One region of the Noviherbaspirillum sp. UKPF54 genome, then DNA from elsewhere that is predicted to be linked to it. Evidence: predicted binding sites of a transcription regulator. Region 1 holds the regulator's gene; each other region holds the start of a gene.
What was found. The regulator sigma-54, encoded in region 1, starts transcription at its own class of promoters, with help from an activator protein. The targets are predictions, from matches to a motif close to TGGCANGNAANCTGCTTT.
Positions count from the first base shown of each region.

Region 2: FAY22_RS14075 (PEP-CTERM sorting domain-containing protein) is a predicted target of sigma-54. The motif match lies at 1,282-1,299, and genes of this name have one in related genera.
Region 3: nirB (nitrite reductase large subunit NirB) is a predicted target of sigma-54. The motif match lies at 3,105-3,122, and genes of this name have one in related genera.

Region 1 covers NZ_CP040128.1:4,515,892-4,521,869, reverse strand. Annotated here, with positions in the region: gene FAY22_RS20900 (HAD family hydrolase) at 1-256, shown strand, start outside; gene lptC (LPS export ABC transporter periplasmic protein LptC) at 253-840, shown strand; gene lptA (lipopolysaccharide transport periplasmic protein LptA) at 874-1,422, shown strand; gene lptB (LPS export ABC transporter ATP-binding protein) at 1,424-2,164, shown strand; gene FAY22_RS20880 (RNA polymerase factor sigma-54) at 2,183-3,664, shown strand; gene hpf (ribosome hibernation-promoting factor, HPF/YfiA family) at 3,782-4,129, shown strand; gene FAY22_RS20870 (enoyl-CoA hydratase/isomerase family protein) at 4,275-5,363, shown strand; gene FAY22_RS20865 (deoxyguanosinetriphosphate triphosphohydrolase) at 5,371-5,978, opposite strand, start outside.
Region 2 covers NZ_CP040128.1:3,055,150-3,061,127, reverse strand. Annotated here, with positions in the region: gene FAY22_RS14080 (XrtA system polysaccharide chain length determinant) at 1-937, opposite strand, end outside; gene FAY22_RS14075 (PEP-CTERM sorting domain-containing protein) at 1,367-1,963, shown strand; gene FAY22_RS14070 (PEP-CTERM sorting domain-containing protein) at 2,438-3,139, opposite strand; gene prsR (PEP-CTERM-box response regulator transcription factor) at 3,411-4,748, opposite strand; gene prsK (XrtA/PEP-CTERM system histidine kinase PrsK) at 4,775-5,978, opposite strand, start outside.
Region 3 covers NZ_CP040128.1:59,797-65,774, forward strand. Annotated here, with positions in the region: gene FAY22_RS00315 (bifunctional protein-serine/threonine kinase/phosphatase) at 1-1,673, opposite strand, end outside; gene FAY22_RS00320 (NarK/NasA family nitrate transporter) at 1,707-2,918, opposite strand; gene nirB (nitrite reductase large subunit NirB) at 3,185-5,620, shown strand; gene FAY22_RS22520 (hypothetical protein) at 5,673-5,795, shown strand; gene nirD (nitrite reductase small subunit NirD) at 5,806-5,978, shown strand, end outside.

The sequences.
Region 1 (5,978 bases):
ATTCCGGCAGTTACTGGAGCACACCGCCATTGCGGCGGAACATTGCGGCTTCATCGGCGACGATGTGATCGATTTGCCGGTCCTGACGCGGGTCGGATTTGCCGCCAGCGTGCCGAACGCGCATCCGGAAGTGCGCTCGCGCGTGCATCATGTCACGCAAGCCGCCGGAGGACGCGGAGCGGCGCGCGAATTGTGCGACTTTATCCTGCGCGCCCAGGGCAACTACGAGACGGCACTGGCGCCGTATCTGCAATGAACGGCAAGGCCCGCCCTTTCCGTGTCGCCGCCATCCTGGTGCCGATGATCGCACTGGCGCTCGGCAGCTTCTGGCTGCTGGAAGTCATGCGGCGCGACAGCGGCGATACCGGCCCCGGCGCGGCGAGGACGGAGCCGGATTTCTACGTTGAAAATTTCAATTACGTCAAACTCGCGCGCGACGGCAAGGTCCAGTACCACTTCTCGGGCGAACGGCTGACGCACAATCCGCAGGACGATTCCTACGATATCCGGCATCCCGTGGTCGTCAGCGTGGGCAATGGCCCGGCGCCGACGACGATGCGTTCGGCGCGCGCGCATGTCAACAGCGACAGCAGCCAGGTGCATTTGTACGACAACGTCCACATGGATCGGCCGGCATCGCAAGACAGCGTGCATATGCACATGACGTCGGAATATCTGCTGGTCTTGCCTGACGATGATGTGATGCAGACCGACAAGCCGGTCCAAATCAATTACGGCCAGTCAGTACTGAACGGCACCGGCATGTTTGCCAATAATGCGACGCGCGAGTTCAGACTGGCGAGCAATGTCCATGGCACGTATCAAGCCCCGGCGCACTAATTCAGGTATAACTTGATTCACTCGAGAGTTTTCATGACACGTTTCTTCTTGCTGCTATTCATGCTCAGTACTGCCATTGCATACAGCGCGCATGCCGAGAAGGCCGATTCCGACAAGCCGACCAATGTCGAAGCCGATCAGATGTTGTATGACGATGTGAAACAGGTCAACACATTTACCGGCAACGTCATCCTCACGCGCGGCACCCTGATCATGAAAGCGTACAAGCTGATCGTGACGCAGGATCCGGCCGGCTATCAGCATGCCACCTTGCTCGCGCCCGCCGGCGGGCTTGCCACCTTCCGTCAGAAGCGCGATGGCAACGACAATCAGTGGGTGGAAGGACAGGCCGAACGCATCGAATACGACGGCAAGTCCGAAATGGTCCGGCTGTTCTCGAAGGCGAAACTGCGGCGGCTGGAGGGCACCAGGCCGACCGACGAAGTCGAGGGCGAATTCATTTCGTATGACAGCCGCGCCGAGTTTTACACGGTGAACAATACGCCGACCGGAGAAAGCAAGCCGGGCGGCGGACGCATCAAGGCCGTCATCCAGCCGCGCACCGAATCGCAGGGCAAATGACATGACGAGCACCTTGGTTGTACGCGGTTTGCAAAAGAGCTACGGCACGCGCCAGGTCGTGCGTGACGTCTCGCTTGACGTCGCCAGCGGCGAAGTGGTCGGCCTGCTCGGTCCCAATGGCGCCGGCAAGACCACATCGTTTTACATGATCGTCGGGCTCGTGCCTTCGGACGCGGGCGAAATCGATCTGAACGGCTCGGCGATTTCGCGCCTGCCGATTCATCGGCGCGCCATGCTCGGCCTGTCGTACCTGCCGCAGGAAGCCTCGGTGTTCCGCAAGCTGACGGTGGCGGACAATATCCGGGCAGTGCTGGAATTGCAGCGTGAGAACGACAAGCCGCTGCCGCGCGCGACCATCGAAAAGCGCCTGAATACTCTCTTGGCCGAACTGCAGATCGAGAAGTTGCGCGACAACCAGGCGTTGTCGCTGTCGGGCGGCGAACGCCGACGGGTGGAAATCGCACGCGCGCTGGCCACCAGCCCGCGCTTCGTGCTGCTGGACGAACCGTTCGCGGGTGTCGATCCGATCGCCGTGATCGAGATCCAGCGCATCGTGCGCTTCCTGAAGGAGCGCGGCATCGGTGTGCTGATCACCGACCACAACGTGCGCGAAACGCTCGGCATCTGCGACAGGGCATACATCATTAACCAAGGCGCGGTTTTAGCCAGCGGCCGCCCCGACGACATCATTGCCAACGAGTCGGTGCGCCGCGTGTATTTGGGCGAACACTTCCGGATGTGAGGAAGCAACCAAACAGGTATGAAACAGACTCTCCAACTTCGCGTCTCGCAACATCTGGCGCTCACGCCGCAGTTGCAGCAATCGATCCGGTTACTGCAGCTATCCACGCTCGAGCTGCATCAGGAGCTGGAGCAGATCCTGTCCGACAATCCGATGCTGGAACGGGTCGACGACCCGCTCGATCATTCGGTGCGCCTGCTGGCCGACGGCGCCATCACGCCCGGCAACGGCAGCGCCGACACCGCGGCACCGGAAGCGAGCGCGCCGGCGGCCTCGGACGAAGGCGAAGGCGGATTCGATAGCCCGCCCGAAGGCGGTGAAGCAGCGTCGTCGGCCGAGGGCGAATGGAGCTTCGACGACGTTGCGCGCACCTCGAAGGCGCCGGAGGACGACGATGCGCGCCCGCAGCTGGAAGCGCACGAAACCACCCTGCGCGAACACCTGCTGGAACAGATGCGCGTGACCGTGCACAGCCAGCGCGACCGCGCACTGGTCGAACTGATCATCGACGCGCTGGACGACAACGGCTACCTGGAAGAGCCGCTGGAGGAAATCCATGCTCGCCTGCCGGCCGAGCTGGAAATCGAACTGGAAGAGCTGCAGGTCGCACTGAAGCTGGTGCAAAGCTTCGAACCGGCCGGCGTCGGGGCGCGCAATGCGTCCGAGTGCCTGGCGATCCAGATCGCACGCTTTCCGAAAGTGCCGCTGGTGACGCGCAGGAGAGCGCTGGAGATAGTCGAAAACCATCTCGCGCTGTTTGCGCAACGCGACTTCAACAAGCTCAAGAAGGCGCTCGATTGCGACGACGAAGACTTGCGTGAAGCGCATGCGGTGATCCGCCGCTGCAATCCGCATCCCGGCGCCATGTTCGCGTCCGATGCATCGGACTATGTCGTGCCGGATGTAATTGTCAAAAAAGCAAAGAACGGCTGGCAAGTGATGCTCAATCACGATGTCATGCCCCGCCTGCGCGTCAATGCGCTGTACGCGAATATCCTCAAGCAGAGCAAGGGTGAGGGTTCACTGACCGCGCAGCTGCAGGAAGCCAAGTGGCTGATCAAGAACATGCGGCAGCGCTTCGACACGATCTTGCGCGTTGCACAAGCGATTGTTGATCGGCAAAGAAATTTCTTCTCGCATGGCGCAGTCGCGATGCGCCCCCTTGTCTTGCGTGAAATAGCTGATACACTGGGTTTACACGAAAGTACTATCTCACGTGTAACAACTCAAAAATATATGCTGACCCCGCATGGCATGTTTGAGTTGAAGTACTTCTTCGGTAGCCACGTCGCGACCGAAGCCGGGGGCGAAGCTTCGTCGACCGCGATACGGGCACTGATCAAACAATTGATAGGAGCTGAAGACCCCAAGAACCCATTCTCTGATAGCAAAATAGCGGATATGTTGGGTGAACAGGGCATGGTCGTTGCGCGTCGCACAGTCGCGAAGTACCGCGAAGCTCTGAAAATCCCTCCAGTCAATCTGCGCAAATCCTTGTAGTCATCGTGTAGTGAGTGTTGTTTCTGTTGCCGTGTTCCTGCGTAGCCCTCACGTCTACGCGACGATCGAACGGGGCACGTTGCGAACCTCCGGCGACACCATCCATAGGAGCGCTGTATGAATCTGAAAATCAGTGGACATCATCTCGAACTGACGCAACCCATCCGCGACTACGTACAAACCAAACTGGAACGCATCAGACGTCATTTCGATAATGTCATTGATGTCACGGTCATCCTGTCAGTCCAGAAGCTATCGGAAAAAGAACGGCGCCAAAAGGCCGAAATCAACTTGCACATGCGCGGAAACGTCATCCACGTCGAGAGCATCCACGAGGACCTGTACGCCGCCATCGACCTGATGACCGACAAGCTGGACCGTCAAGTCTTGAAGCACAAGGACAAGATCCAGGATCACCAGCACGAAGCGATCAAGCGCATTCCGGAAACCCAAAGCGCCGCCTGACACGGCGGCAAGGCCGGCCAGACCGGCGACAGAAAGGACGCAGCGATGCGTCCTTTTTTATTGCAGCCACTGTCCTTCCGACGACAGTCCCGCCCCCGCCGATCCCGATAAAATACCGCTTTCCCGTCGACCTCCTTCCGCTTCCATGTCCGACCATATCCAGACCAGCATCCAGAATCGCACCGGCTTTCTGACGCTCGACCGCCCCAAGGCGCTCAATTCATTGTCGCTGCAAATGGTGCGCGCGCTGACCGCCACCCTGCTGGGGTGGCGCAGCGACCCCGAGGTGCGTGCTGTCGTCATCCGCAGCACGAGCGAGCGTGCATTTTGCGCCGGCGGCGACATCCGCTTCTTTCATGACGCCGGCACCAGAACGCCGCAGGGCGGCAGCGCCCTGCTGGAAGATTTTTTCACGGAAGAATATGCGCTCAACCACCTGATCCACCACTATCCAAAACCGTATATCGCCATCATGGACGGCATCGTGATGGGCGGCGGCATGGGAATCTCGCAGGCCGGCCCGGGCAACCGCCTGCGCGTGGTAACCGAGCGTACCAAGATGGCGATGCCGGAAGTGAATATCGGCCTGTTCCCCGATGTGGGCGGCAGCTTCTTTCTGTCGCGTGCACCAGGGCAGATTGGCGCCTATCTCGGCGTCACCGGTGAAATCATTGGTGCCGCCGATGCGCTGTACGCCGGCCTGGCGGATGTCTATGTGCCATCCGCCCGCCTGCCCGCCCTGCTGGAGCTGATCGCATCCGATAACGGCGACGACGTTCGCGCGACGATCCGCTCGTTTGCCATGCAGGCTGACACGGTCGTTCCGGCGACCAGTATGCTGGCTGAGCAACGCGCGCTGATCGATCGCCATTTCGCACACGACGACGTCGTGTCGATTGCCGCCTCGCTGGCAAGCGATGTCGATCCGTTCGCGCAAAAAACGCTGGCGGTGATGAACAAGCGCTCGCCGCTGATGATGTGCGTGACGCTTGCGCAACTGCGGCGCGGCGCAAAACTGGGCATTGCCGATTGCCTGCGCATGGAACGCACGATGGTGCGACGCTGCTTCGAGCATGGCGAAGTGCTTGAGGGCGTGCGCGCCGTGGTGATCGACAAGGACAATGCGCCACGCTGGAATCCGTCCATGCTGGACGAAGTGTCGCCGGACATGATCGAGCACTTCTTCGCCTCGGCATGGCCGCCGCACGCGCATCCGCTGCGTGACCTCGGCTGATTCGTCGTCAGATTTCGTCGACCTGGAACAGGCGCCGATGCTCGCGCATCGCGTAGCGATCGGTCATGCCTGCGATGTAGTCGGCCACCTTGCGCGCCTGCGACGGCGCCCCGATCGTCACCTGGTAATCGGGCGGCAGCAAGCCCGGCTCCTGCATGAAGGCGTCGAACAGCTCCTTGATGATGCGGCGCGCCTTGCTGGTCATGCGGTTGACTTGGTAATGGCGATACAGGTTTTCCCGTAAGAAGCGCTTGAGAAAGGCCGCTTCCCGAGTCATCCCGTCGGAAAAGGTGATCAGCGCCGGCGCGCGGCGCACATCCTCCAGCGTCTTCACCTGCGCATCCTGGATGCGTGATTGCGACGCCTGGATCAGGTCGACAATCAGGGCGTTGATCATGCGGCGGATCGTTTCGTGAATGGCGCGGCGCCCGCTTATTCCCGGATACACGGTTTCCACTTCGCCGCGGTGACGGGCATAGAAATCGATCTGATCCAGCTGCGCAGTGGTGAGCAGCCCCGAACGCAGCCCGTCGTCGATGTCATGGTTGTTGTAGGCGATTTCATCGGCCAGGTTCGCCAGCTGCGCTTCCAGCGTCGGCTGCGTCCTGTCCAGGA
Region 2 (5,978 bases), 1.5 Mb from region 1:
GCGCCGACGGTTTTTCCTTGCGCTGTCCGGCTTCCTGCGCCTTGCGTTCCTCCAGCTGGGCGATCAGCCGCTTGATGGAGATGATGTCTGGGTGCCGGTCGGTGAACTGCATCTGGAGGGAATCGAGGTTCTTGTACAGACCCTGCAGCCGGGTATCGATTTCGGACTGCGTCGAAGTTGTCGCATTCTGATCTACCAGCAGGACCGGTTCCTCGCCGGCCATCTGCTTTCTTAATGCATTGCGGGTTTGCTCCGCCTCGCGCAACTCCAGCCTTGCCTGCTGCAACGCGTCCGCGAGCTGATCCAGCTTCGTGGTATAGGTGACGCCTTCGCCGGGAAGAATTCCCGCATTCCGGATCTTGAACTCCTTGAGAGCGTTTTCGGCGGCCGCTAGCTTCGTCTCGTAGGACTTGATCTGTTCGTCGATGAATGCCACCGCCTTTTGCGAATCCTGCTTCTTGTCTCCGAAACTTCCTTCGACGAAGATGGTGAGCAGCGATTGCACGACATCCTTCGCCAGCCGCGGATTTCGATGGCTGTAGGTGATCGTATATATATCTTCGCGGCTGGTGCCGCCCAGTTTGATGTCGTTCATCAGGTCGAGCACCATTTGCTCGTATTCCTTGCTGTTCTTTGCCTTGATATCTAGGTCGGCCATTCTGATGAGACGCTCGATGTTCGGCCTGCTCAGCAGCGTCCGGTTCATGATCGAAACCTGCTGTTCGATGTTGGGGATGCTCGTCATGCTGGACATCAGCGGCTTGAGGACGCTCTGGGTGTCGACGAACACGCGTGCAGATGCCTGATAGGTATCGGGAAGCAGGAAAATGATCAGCGCGCCTAGCGTAAACACCAGCCACCACAGTGCCGCCGTCAACCAACGGTACTTCCATACTCCCTTAAGTGCGCTTAGCACCTGATTACTAAGTTCTTCCATTTGCCAGACCCTTGGGCTTGTTCAAAGCGGCACATCGCGGCTGGTCATGATGGCAGCGCCATGCGTGCGCTAATTCTGGCAGGAAGGAATGTTGTCGAGATGACATACGTCAACAAGCCAGTCGGGGTCGCGGCGCGTGCGCGCTTCCAATTTAATAAATTGGAGGCCAAATTAATTGGCCCCTCTTTAGACATCTGTATTTATTAGATGCCGAATAGACGATACGGTAGAGCGAGGCTGGGGAGCTAACAGCGACCGTCATGGCTGTCGACCAAATTGACAGCACGGCGGGCGCTAGGCCGGCATTTTTGAAAATTCTTTTTCAAATCAGAGATTTAGGGAGATGGCCTAAATCGTGCATAGCTATGCGTACAAGCCAAACAGCGGGGGCTTGTCGACACCTAGAATTCACACTGAAAGGGAATAACAATGCGTAAAAATAGCTTCATTGCAGCCGCCGTGTTCGCGACAGCGACGTTGGGGCTGAGTAGTGTGGCGCATGCCGCTTTGGTGAGCTGTCCGGCCGACTTCGTTACTAACCCGACGGCGAAGGTCGAAGATTCGACCGGAACCAATACTGCCGTCAGCGCCTGCCAGTACATTTCACCGCCAGATAACAATAACGTCGCCAACATTTCCAACATCAATACAGCCGGCTTCTTCGGTTTCTCCGACTGGACGGCCAACGATGGCAACGTGCAGGTTGGGCCGGGCGGTTCCACGGGTACATGGTCGATCAGCAACGCCAATTTTGCCAATTACGACTACATCATCGTCTTCAAGGATGGCGCCGATACCAACCTGACGGCCTTCCTCTTCAATGAAGCCTATTCCTCCGGCGTCTGGAGCACTCCGTTTACGGAACCGCCTTTCAATCTGAGCGGCGGCAGCACTTCGCATAACGTTTCGCACTACACGATTGCGCAGCGTCCGACGACGAGCGTCCCAGAACCGGTGTCGCTGGCCCTCCTGGGGATCGGCCTGACCGGCATCGGCGCCATCCGCCGTCGCCGTACCGCAAAATGAACTGACTGCGTGGAAGCGCAGGGCCGCCGGAAGGCGGCCCTTTTTTATTTGAACGCGACCGCAACTAGCGCGCGTCTGGGCGCGCCGTGCTTTTTGGGTTGCAGCACGCTTCGGCTCGTCATCGCATTTCATGAATTTCGTGCGCTCTAGCACGGATCTCTGCGAGAGAAGGTCTGCTTCGCATTCATCGCCGACGTGAAAACGTCAATCCATCCGACACTCGCTTCTTGTGATTTCATTGATCGCCAGTGGAAGGGCGATTTTTGGAATAAGTTCGGGTAGTCGGAGCGCCCGTCTTTGCCATTGAATAGGCGAACGAGGATCGATCCTATGACTGCATTGCCTTGCTGGTATTTTGGGTAAGTGAAGCCAGGTACGAATCGATGCGCAAACGCCGCTGAACCTGCGGGCAGGAAGCGGCGCTTTCCGGTTACAACTGCTGCCACGACGGTGGCAGGCAAGAATAATAGTCGTTCAGGCTACAGTGTCTTGATGCTCCTTGCGGCGGCGCCCGCGCAATCCGCCGATGGCGAGTAGCCCCGCGCCGAACAAGGCAACGGTCGCAGGCTCGGGTACCTGGACGAGGGCATCGAAGCTGCTGGAGCCGGACCCGGAATGAGTGAGATTGGCCACGATGGTAATGGAATACGGAGTCGACAGGCCTAATCCGACTTGATTGAACGAAGCAGCGGAGAATGCGCCCGAGCCGAATGTCGCCGAGTAGACCTCGGTGCCGGTTCCGAATGCAGTGTTGGAAGTGTCGACGTAAACCGTGTAAGCAAGACTGCTGCCAGGAAGGTTATTAATTGTTCCGCCGATTTGCGAGACGAATCCGACAATGTCATAGCTGCTGATGAAGTCGGTCTCGGTGAACTCCAGTTTCAAGCTGCCGGCGGTGCCGCTCGTGACGTTAATCGAGTTCAGGTCGAATGCAGCGTGGCTGGCGTCGCCAATCAACGGTTTGGTCGTGCCGGTCGTCACGTTGGCGACGAAGCTGCCGACGGATCCGATATAGGTGACCTGCCCGGCCAGAGGCACCGCGTCGCCGGAGAGATTGTCGGAAACGGTAACTGTTGAGCCGTCACTTGTGAGGCGAAGCATGGGCGTGGCGAACGACGGAGCGGAAGCTGCTAGAAGTACTCCGGCGCCAACGAGGGTGGCGAACAATTTTTTCATTGATTTTTCCTTGTTAGAGTGAATGAATGCAGCAATGCTGCTCTTCACATGCACTTACGCAATCCTTGTGCCAGTTATGTAAACGACTGATTTTTATAGAGAAAGAATGTGGGAGATGGAAAAACAGGTTTTGCGCCGTGAAGTTTGTAAAATCCGCCGACATAAAGGGCGAGTGAGTGCGATGTTCTGCGCAGGCCAGGCAGGCCTCTTCGGCGGCGCGCGCAGCGACACCCCGTCCGGAACGGGGGAGCTGTTTTGAAGGGATGAGCGCTTACTTGAGACCGTGGCGGTTCATCAGATCGTAGATCGTCGGACGGCTTACGCCGAGCAGTTCCGCCGCTTTCACAATGTTTCCGTCCACCCGCGCTAACGACCTCACCAGCGCCATGTACTCCGCCTCGTCCCGCACCTGCCGCAGGTTGATGACCTTGTCCTCCCGGTTTATCGCAGGCAGCCCGAGATCGTCGACGCTGATCTGTACTCCTTCGGCCATGATCACAGCACGCTTGATGCAGTTCTCGATCTCGCGTACGTTTCCAGGCCACGAATGCGCCTCGATCGCTGCCATGGCTTCTTCGCTGAAGTTGAGCGAGCGGCGCTCCTGCGCCGCATATTTGTTTTTGAAGTGGTGCGCCAGCATGGCGGGGTCGCCTACCCGATCGCGCAACGATGGAATGTTCAGCACGATTTCGCTTAAGCGATAGAAAAGGTCTTCGCGAAAACGCCCTTGGCGCACCAGTTCCTGCAGGTTCTGGTGGGTCGCACAAACGATACGTACGTCGACTGGAATTTCCGCGCGCCCGCCGATGCGTTCGATCACCCGCTCCTGCAGGAAGCGCAACAGCTTCGCCTGCAGAGCGAACGGCAGGTCCCCGACTTCGTCGAGGAAAAAGGTACCGCCATCCGCCATTTCGATCTTACCCAAGGTCTGCTTGGCGGCGCCGGTGAAGGCGCCTTTCTCGTACCCGAACAGCTCGCTTTCAAGCAGGGTTTCCGGGATCGCTGCGCAATTGACGGCGACGAAACGCTTGTTCTGCCGCGGGCTCAGCTGATGCAGTGCGCGCGCCAGCAATTCCTTGCCGGTGCCGCTGGCGCCGAGCAGCATTACCGTGGCGGAGGAAGGCGCAATTTTTTCGACATTACGGCAGACTTTCAGCATGCCGGGGTCGCGGCTGATGATGCCGGCCAGCGGGGAGTTAACCTGGGCCTGCAGCAGGCGTTGATTTTCCTGCTGAAGCGCGTGCAGATGGAACGCGCGTTCAATGACCAGCTGCAGCGTCGGCCCGTCAAAAGGCTTCTGGTGAAAGTCGTAGGCGCCCATCGCAACAGCTTTGACAGCATTGCTGCGGTCCTGGTTGCCGGTAAGGACGATGACTTTGATGGCGGGGGACAATGCGAGGATCTGCTGCAGGGTCGCCAGTCCTTCGGCAGCGCCGTCGGCGTCGGGCGGCAGGCCGAGGTCCATCGTCACGACCGCCGGCTCATGCCGCCGTACCTGCGCAATCGCACTTTCGCGGTCGCCCGCCACTTGGACGTCGTAGCCGTCGAAACTCCAGCGCAGTTGCTTCTGCAGGCCGAGGTCATCCTCGACAATCAACAGTTTTTTCATGTTCTTGCTCACTTCCATTCTCCCTGTTACGCGGCAGCCGCTACCGAAGGGGCTTCTTGTCGCAGCAACGGCAGCGTCACCTGGAAAGTAGTGCCGGCCGACGGCTTGCTGCAGACCTCGATGTCGCCACCGAGCAGGCGTATATATGTACGGCTCTCGTAGGCGCCAATGCCCATGCCCGCCGACTTGGTCGATTCGAAAGGTTTGAACAGGCGTTCGCGAATGAACTCCGGCGTCATGCCATGACCGGAATCCCTGATTTCGATGATCACGTTGTCTCCCGACCTACGTGCGCTTACCGCAACCGACCCATGCCGCGGCGTGGCTTCGATCGCGTTCTGAATCATATGGCCGAGGACGCGTTCCAGGCGGGCATGATCGGCCAGCACGACCAGTTCCGCATCGTCGATCTGTAGTGTCGGCTTTGGTTCCGTGCAGGACTTCAGGCTGACCGCCAGCCGCAGCAGTTCCGGAAGCAGTACAGGAGAAGGGCAGTCCTGGGACGATCCGCGGCCGAGCTTTTGCAGCAGCAGCGTCATTTTTTGCACCGAAAAGCCGATGGTTTCGAGCATGTCCTCCAGAAATTCCTGATTACCCTTATGTCTTTCCGCGTTGGACAACAGGAGCGACAGCTGCGAAATTAGGTTTTTCAGGTCGTGTACGATGAAGGTCGACATGCGCGTGTATGACTCGAACTGCCGTGCCACCATGAGCGCGTTGGCCGACTCGCGCTGCGCGAGATAGCTGGCTGCCTGCATGCCGGCGATCTTGAGGAGGTCAGTCGCTTCCCAGTTCAGTTTCACCTTGCTACGGGCCGCGGCAAGGACGATGAAGCCGAACAGCTGACGCCCCAGCAGCAAGGGAACAACCAGCCAGGCATTGGGCAGGGTGCACAACCAGGCGGGCAAGATCAGTCCCTCGTATTTTTCCGGCTTTGCCATTGCTTCCTGTAAATCAATGACCCACTGTTGTTGCTCCAGATACTGGCTGAATGGCCCGTGCAAGGGCTCGGCAGGCTGTGCCGACGGCATGTTCCAGTAGGTGGCCGCTTCATGACAGGCCGTGTCGTCCCGCCGGATGAAGAGGATGCCGCCTGGGCTTTCCATCAGCTGCGCGATTGCCTGCACGGTTCGTTCGTTGAGGCCGGCGCCGGCATCCGACAGGGTGCGCGTAAATCGCATCCACTCTTCCCGGTAGTCGTAGCGATAGCTATAGAAATGCTTACTGATG
Region 3 (5,978 bases), 260 kb from region 1:
ATCACGATCGCTGCCGCCGCCACCGCGCGCCACAGGGAAACCGGATCTCTCTTGGCCAGTGGCACAGGTCTGCGCGGCGCGGTCGGGTTGGCGGCGCCGCGTTCCAGCGCCAGCAACAACTCTTCCGCTGTCTCGAAGCGGTCCGCGGGATCTCGCGCCACCGCCTTGAGCACCACGTTCTCCAGCCATAGCGGAAGATCCGGCCGGAAGCGGCTGGGCGGCGTCGGGACCCCGAAGCGCGGGTGCTGGAACGGCTCGACCTCACCGTACGGATAGCGGCGCGTCAGCATGACGTACAGGGTGACGCCGGCGGCGTACACGTCGCTCTGGCGCGACGGCGGCGCGTGCTCGAATTGTTCCGGGGCAAGGAAAGACGGCGTGCCTGCCAGCGTGCATTCCTGCGCCTTGATCTCGTCTTCTTCCAGCCCGGAGCGCGCGACGCCGAGGTCGAGCACGCGCAGCTCGCCGTCCGCGCCGAGGTGCACGTTGGCCGGCTTGATGTCGCGATGGAGGATGCTGCGCCGGTGCAGCGCGGCGATCGCGCGTGCCAGTTTCGATCCAAGCGCGATCGCTTCCGGCACGGTGAAATGGGCACCGGCGTCGAGCGCTTGCTGCAGGGTCCGCCCCTCGTGCCAGGTGCTTAGGTAGTACTGGTAATTCTTCTGGTCCGGCGTGATCACCTGCGGAAAAAAGCGCGCGACCACGCGTTTCGCCAGCCACTCCTCGTACGCGAAGGCCGAGCGCTCCTGCGCGTCGCCGGCGCGATCCGGGTGCAGCGTCTTCAGCACCAGCTGGCGCTGTGACTTCGGATCGAGCACGCGGTACAGCAGCGTCGCGGCCGACGCATGAATCACGGCTTCGACGTGATAGCCGTCCAGGATCTGGCCGGCCTTGAGCCTGGGCGGCAGCGGCAGCTGCTGCGAGGCCGACAGCGTATCGCGCAGGTTTTCCTCCGGCAGCGCATTCACCCGCAGGATCAGCGCGCTGCAGTTGTCGCCGGAGCCGGCGGCCAGCGCCGCCTTCACCAGCGTGTCGGCCGTGTGGGAGGGCGCGGCGCGGCCGGCGGCGACTTCCTCCAGATGGCGAGCGATGTCGTGTTCGGACAGGCAGGCCCACACGCCGTCGCAGGCCAGCAGGAACACGTCGCCTGCCCGCGATTCGCCCATTCCGTGATCGATCGCCAGGCGCGAATCGAGGCCGACGGCGCGCGTCAGAACATGCTGCATTTCGGGCCGGTCCCACACATGGTCGACGGTCAGCCGCGCCATTCTTCCCTCGCGCAGCAGATACAGCCGGGTGTCGCCCACGTGCGCGAAGTAGTAGAAGCCGCCGCGCAGCACCACGGCCGTGAGCGTGGTCGCCATGCCCGCCAGTTCCGCGCGCGTCGAGCCCTGCCTTTGCACCCAGCCGTTGATTGCCTTGATCACGCGGTCGAGCGCCTGCGTGACCGGCCAGGTATCGGGCGTGGCGTAATAGTCGGCGAGCAGGCCGCGCACCGTGTACTCGGATGCCTCGCGCCCGCCGGCGTTGCCGGACACGCCGTCGGCGATGGCCGCGATCAGGCCCTTGGCCGACAGCTCCGGCTCGTCGGGCGTGACCATGCCGACGAAGTCTTCGTTGCGTTCGCGAAGGCCGGTGAAGGTGGCATGGCCGGTGGCGACGGACAGGGACATGGCTTATGCGTAACCGGGGGCAATGCAGCGATTCTAGATCTTCGCGACCGTCATCGCCGCGCTGCCCCAGGTGGTGCGCCAGCGCGTCTTGACCATGGTCAGGCCGAGCAGCGCCAGGATCGCCAGCGAGGAAAACAGCGTCAGGCCGAGCTGGTAGCTGCCGGTGAGCTGCTTCGAGTAGCCGAGGCTGGACGCCAGGTAAAAGCCGCCGACGCCGCCGGCCATGCCGACCAGGCCGGTCATCACGCCGATTTCCTTGCGGAAGCGCTGCGGCACCAGCTGGAAGACCGCGCCGTTGCCGGTGCCCAGCGCCAGCATCGCCACCACGAACACCGCGAGCGCGGCGAGATACGACGGCATGCCGAAGCTGGCGATGAACAGGAAGCCTGCGGCCAGCACGTACATGATCGACAGCGTCCTGATGCCGCCGATGCGGTCGGCGATGATGCCGCCCAGCGGGCGCACCATGGAGCCCGCGAACACGCAGGCGGCGGTGAAATAGCCGGCGGTCACCGGCGACAGGCCGTACTGGCTGTTGAAGTAGATCGTCAGCGACGACGCCAGGCCGGAGAAGCCGCCGAAGGTCACGCTGTAGAAGAACATGAACCACCACGCATCCTTGTCCTTCAGGACGTGCAGGTATTCGACCAGGGCTTTGGCCGGCGGTGCGGCCGGCGCATCCTTGGCGAAGACCATGTAGACGAGGAACGCGACGCCAAGCGGGATCAGGCACAGGCCGAACACGTTCTGCCAGCCGAACGCGATCGCCAGCGACGGCGCGAACAAGGCGGCGAACGCGGTGCCGGAGTTGCCCGCGCCGGCGATGCCGAGCGCCGTACCCTGGTGCTCCGGCGGATACCAGCGCGACGCCAGCGGCAGCGCGACCGCGAATGCGGCGCCGGCCACACCCAGCAGGATGCCGAGCGAGAGCATCGCATCGTAGCTGTTCAGCTGCCCGAGCCAGGCCCAGAGCAGCGCGGCGATCACGACGACCTGGCCGATGGCGCCGGCCTTCTTCGGCTTCAGGTGGTCCACCAGCACGCCCATGACGATGCGCAGCAGCGCTCCTGCCAGCAGCGGCGTGGCCACCATCAAGCCCTTTTGCGCCGGGCTGAGCCCGAGGTCTCGCGAGATCTGCACCGCCAATGGCCCGAGCAGCACCCAGACCATGAAGCTCAGATCGAAATAGAAAAAGGCGGCGAGCAGGGTCGGTGTATGGCCCGCCTTCCAGAACGACGTTTTCATGAGGCTCCTTTGCATCCGATATTGAAGTCGCGTCCTCTTATGCAATCGCCATGCCATTCGATGTTGCGCAGCGATTGCGTGCATGTGCGCGTATCGCCCTTGTGCATCGCGCCGGACGCGCCGAAAAGGCGCACCGCCGCAGTGCGGATTTCTCTTCAATTCAGTGCATTCACCCGGCGAATCGACTGGCACCGCTTTTGCTAATCAGATGCAGGGATGTTTTCTGAAATGGCTTTAATGGCGAAGCTGGAATGAAGGGAGCTTTAATGAAGAAGCTGAAATTGGTCATGGTCGGCAACGGCATGGCCGGCGCGCGCACGCTCGATGAACTGCTGAAGATCGCGCCGGACGTGTACGACATCACGGTGTTCGGCGCCGAGCCGTATGCGAACTACAACCGCATCCTGCTGTCGCCCGTCCTGGCCGGCGAGCAGACCATCAAGGACATCATGTTGAACGATGTCGACTGGTACCAGGAAAACAACATCACGCTCCATCTCGGCAAGAAGATCGTCAAGATCGACCGCGTCCGGCGCCAGGTCGTCGCCGAAGACGGCACGGTCGCGGAATACGACCGCCTGCTGCTGGCCACCGGCTCCAATCCATTCATCCTGCCGGTGCCGGGCAAGGACCTGAAGGGCGTGATCTCCTATCGCGACATCCAGGACACCAACGCGATGATCGAGGCGGCCACGGTGCACAGGCACGCGGTCGTGATCGGCGGCGGCCTCCTGGGACTGGAAGCGGCCAACGGCTTGAAGCAGCGCGGCATGGATGTGACCGTGGTACACCTGCCGGCCTGGCTGATGGAGCGCCAGCTTGACCCGGCCGCTGGCAAGATGCTGCAGAAGTCGCTGGAAGACCGCGGCCTGAAATTCCTGCTCGATAAGAATACGAAGGAGCTCGTCGGCGACGAGGATGGCCATGTGCAGGCGATCCGCTTTGCCGACGGCCTCGAAGTGCCGGCGCAGCTGGTCGTGATGGCCGTGGGTATCCGCCCCAACACGACGCTGGCCGAATCGGCCGGTCTGTATTGCAACAGGGGCATCGTCGTCAACGACACCATGCAGACCTTCGACCCGCGCATCTACGCGGTGGGCGAGTGCGTGAACCATCGCGGCACAGCCTACGGGCTGGTGGCGCCGCTATTCGAGATGGCCAAGGTATGCGCCAATCATCTGGCCAACTTCGGCATCGGCCGCTATCAGGGCTCCGTCACCTCCACCAAGCTCAAGGTCACCGGCATCGACCTGTTTTCGGCCGGCGAATTCATGGGCGGCGAGGGCGTCGAGGAGATCGTGCTGTCCGACCCGATCGGCGGCGTGTACAAGAAGCTGGTGATCAAGGACGACAAGCTGGTCGGCGCCTGCCTGTACGGCGACACGGTGGACGGCGGCTGGTATTTCAAGCTGCTGCGCGAGGGCAAGAGCATCGGCGAGATGCGCGACACGCTCATGTTCGGCGAATCCAACACAGGGCGTCCCGGCGACGCCGGGCACGAGGGTCACACGCGGGCGGCGGCAATGCCGGACGAGGCCGAGGTGTGCGGCTGCAACGGCGTATGCAAGGGCACCATCGTCAAGGCGATCAAGGAAAAGGGCTTGTTCACGCTGGAAGACGTGCGCAAGCACACCAAGGCGTCGGCTTCCTGCGGGTCCTGCACCGGCCTGGTCGAGCAGATCATCATGGCGACCGTCGGCGACTACTCGGTGTCGACCAAGGCCAAGCCGCTGTGCGGCTGCACCGACTACACGCACCAGGAAGTGCGCGATGCGATCAGGGTCAACAAGCTGCTGACGATCGCCGACACCATGAAATTCATGGAATGGCGCACTCCGAACGGGTGCGCGACCTGCCGTCCCGCCTTGAACTATTACCTGATCTCGACCTGGCCGCACGAGGCGAAGGACGATCCGCAGTCGCGCTTCATCAACGAGCGCGCGCACGCCAACATCCAGAAGGACGGCACCTATTCCGTGATCCCGCGCATGTGGGGCGGCGAGACCAATGCCTCCGAGTTGCGCCGCATCGCAGACGTGGTCGACAAGTACCACATCCCGACGGTGAAGGTCACCGGAGGCCAGCGTATCGATCTGCTCGGCGTGAAGAAGGAAGACTTGCCGGCGGTATGGCAGGACCTCGGCATGCCGTCCGGCCATGCGTATGCGAAGGCGCTGCGCACGGTGAAGACCTGCGTCGGCTCCGAATGGTGCCGCTTCGGCACACAGGATTCGACCTTGATGGGCAAGCAGCTGGAGCGGGCGCTGTGGCGCATGTATGCGCCGCACAAGGTCAAGATCGCGGTGTCCGGTTGCCCGCGCAACTGCGCCGAGTCGGGCATCAAGGATGTCGGCGTGATCGGCGTGGACTCCGGCTGGGAAATCTACGTGGCCGGCAACGGCGGCATCAAGACCGAGGTTGCGCACTTTTTCGTGAAGGTGAAAACCCATGACGAGGTACTGGAATATTCCGGCGCCTTCCTGCAACTGTATCGCGAGGAGGGCTGGTATCTGGAGCGCACCGTGCACTACGTAGCGCGCGTGGGGCTCGATCATGTGAAGAAGAAGGTTTTGGACGATGCCGGGGGGCGCAAGGCGCTCTACGAGCGGCTGCTGTTCTCGCTGCAAGGCGAACCCGATCCGTGGCACGAGAAGGAAAAGGCGCAGGTCGACGAGCGGCAGTTCGCGCCGCTGCCCGTATAAGGCGGGAAGAACGGACGCGGCCGGCCGCCTGAAAGCGATGAGAGGAACGACGATGAAACTGTATCTGTGCGCGATTGTGCTGACCATGTCGGCAACCGCGATCATCGTCAACACCTGCATTGCCTACGGCAATCCGGGCCGGGCAGCGCCTGCCAACATATACCAACTTAACTGAAGGGATCGAAATGTCTCAGCAATGGAAACCTGTATGCGATGTCGCGGACATCCCGGTGCTCGGCGCCCGCGTCGTCAAGCGAACCGGAGGGCCCGACGTGGCGATTTTCCGCAACGGCGAAGACAAGGTGTTCGCGCTGCTCGACCGCTGTCCGCACAAGGGCGGTCCGCTGTCGCAGGGTAT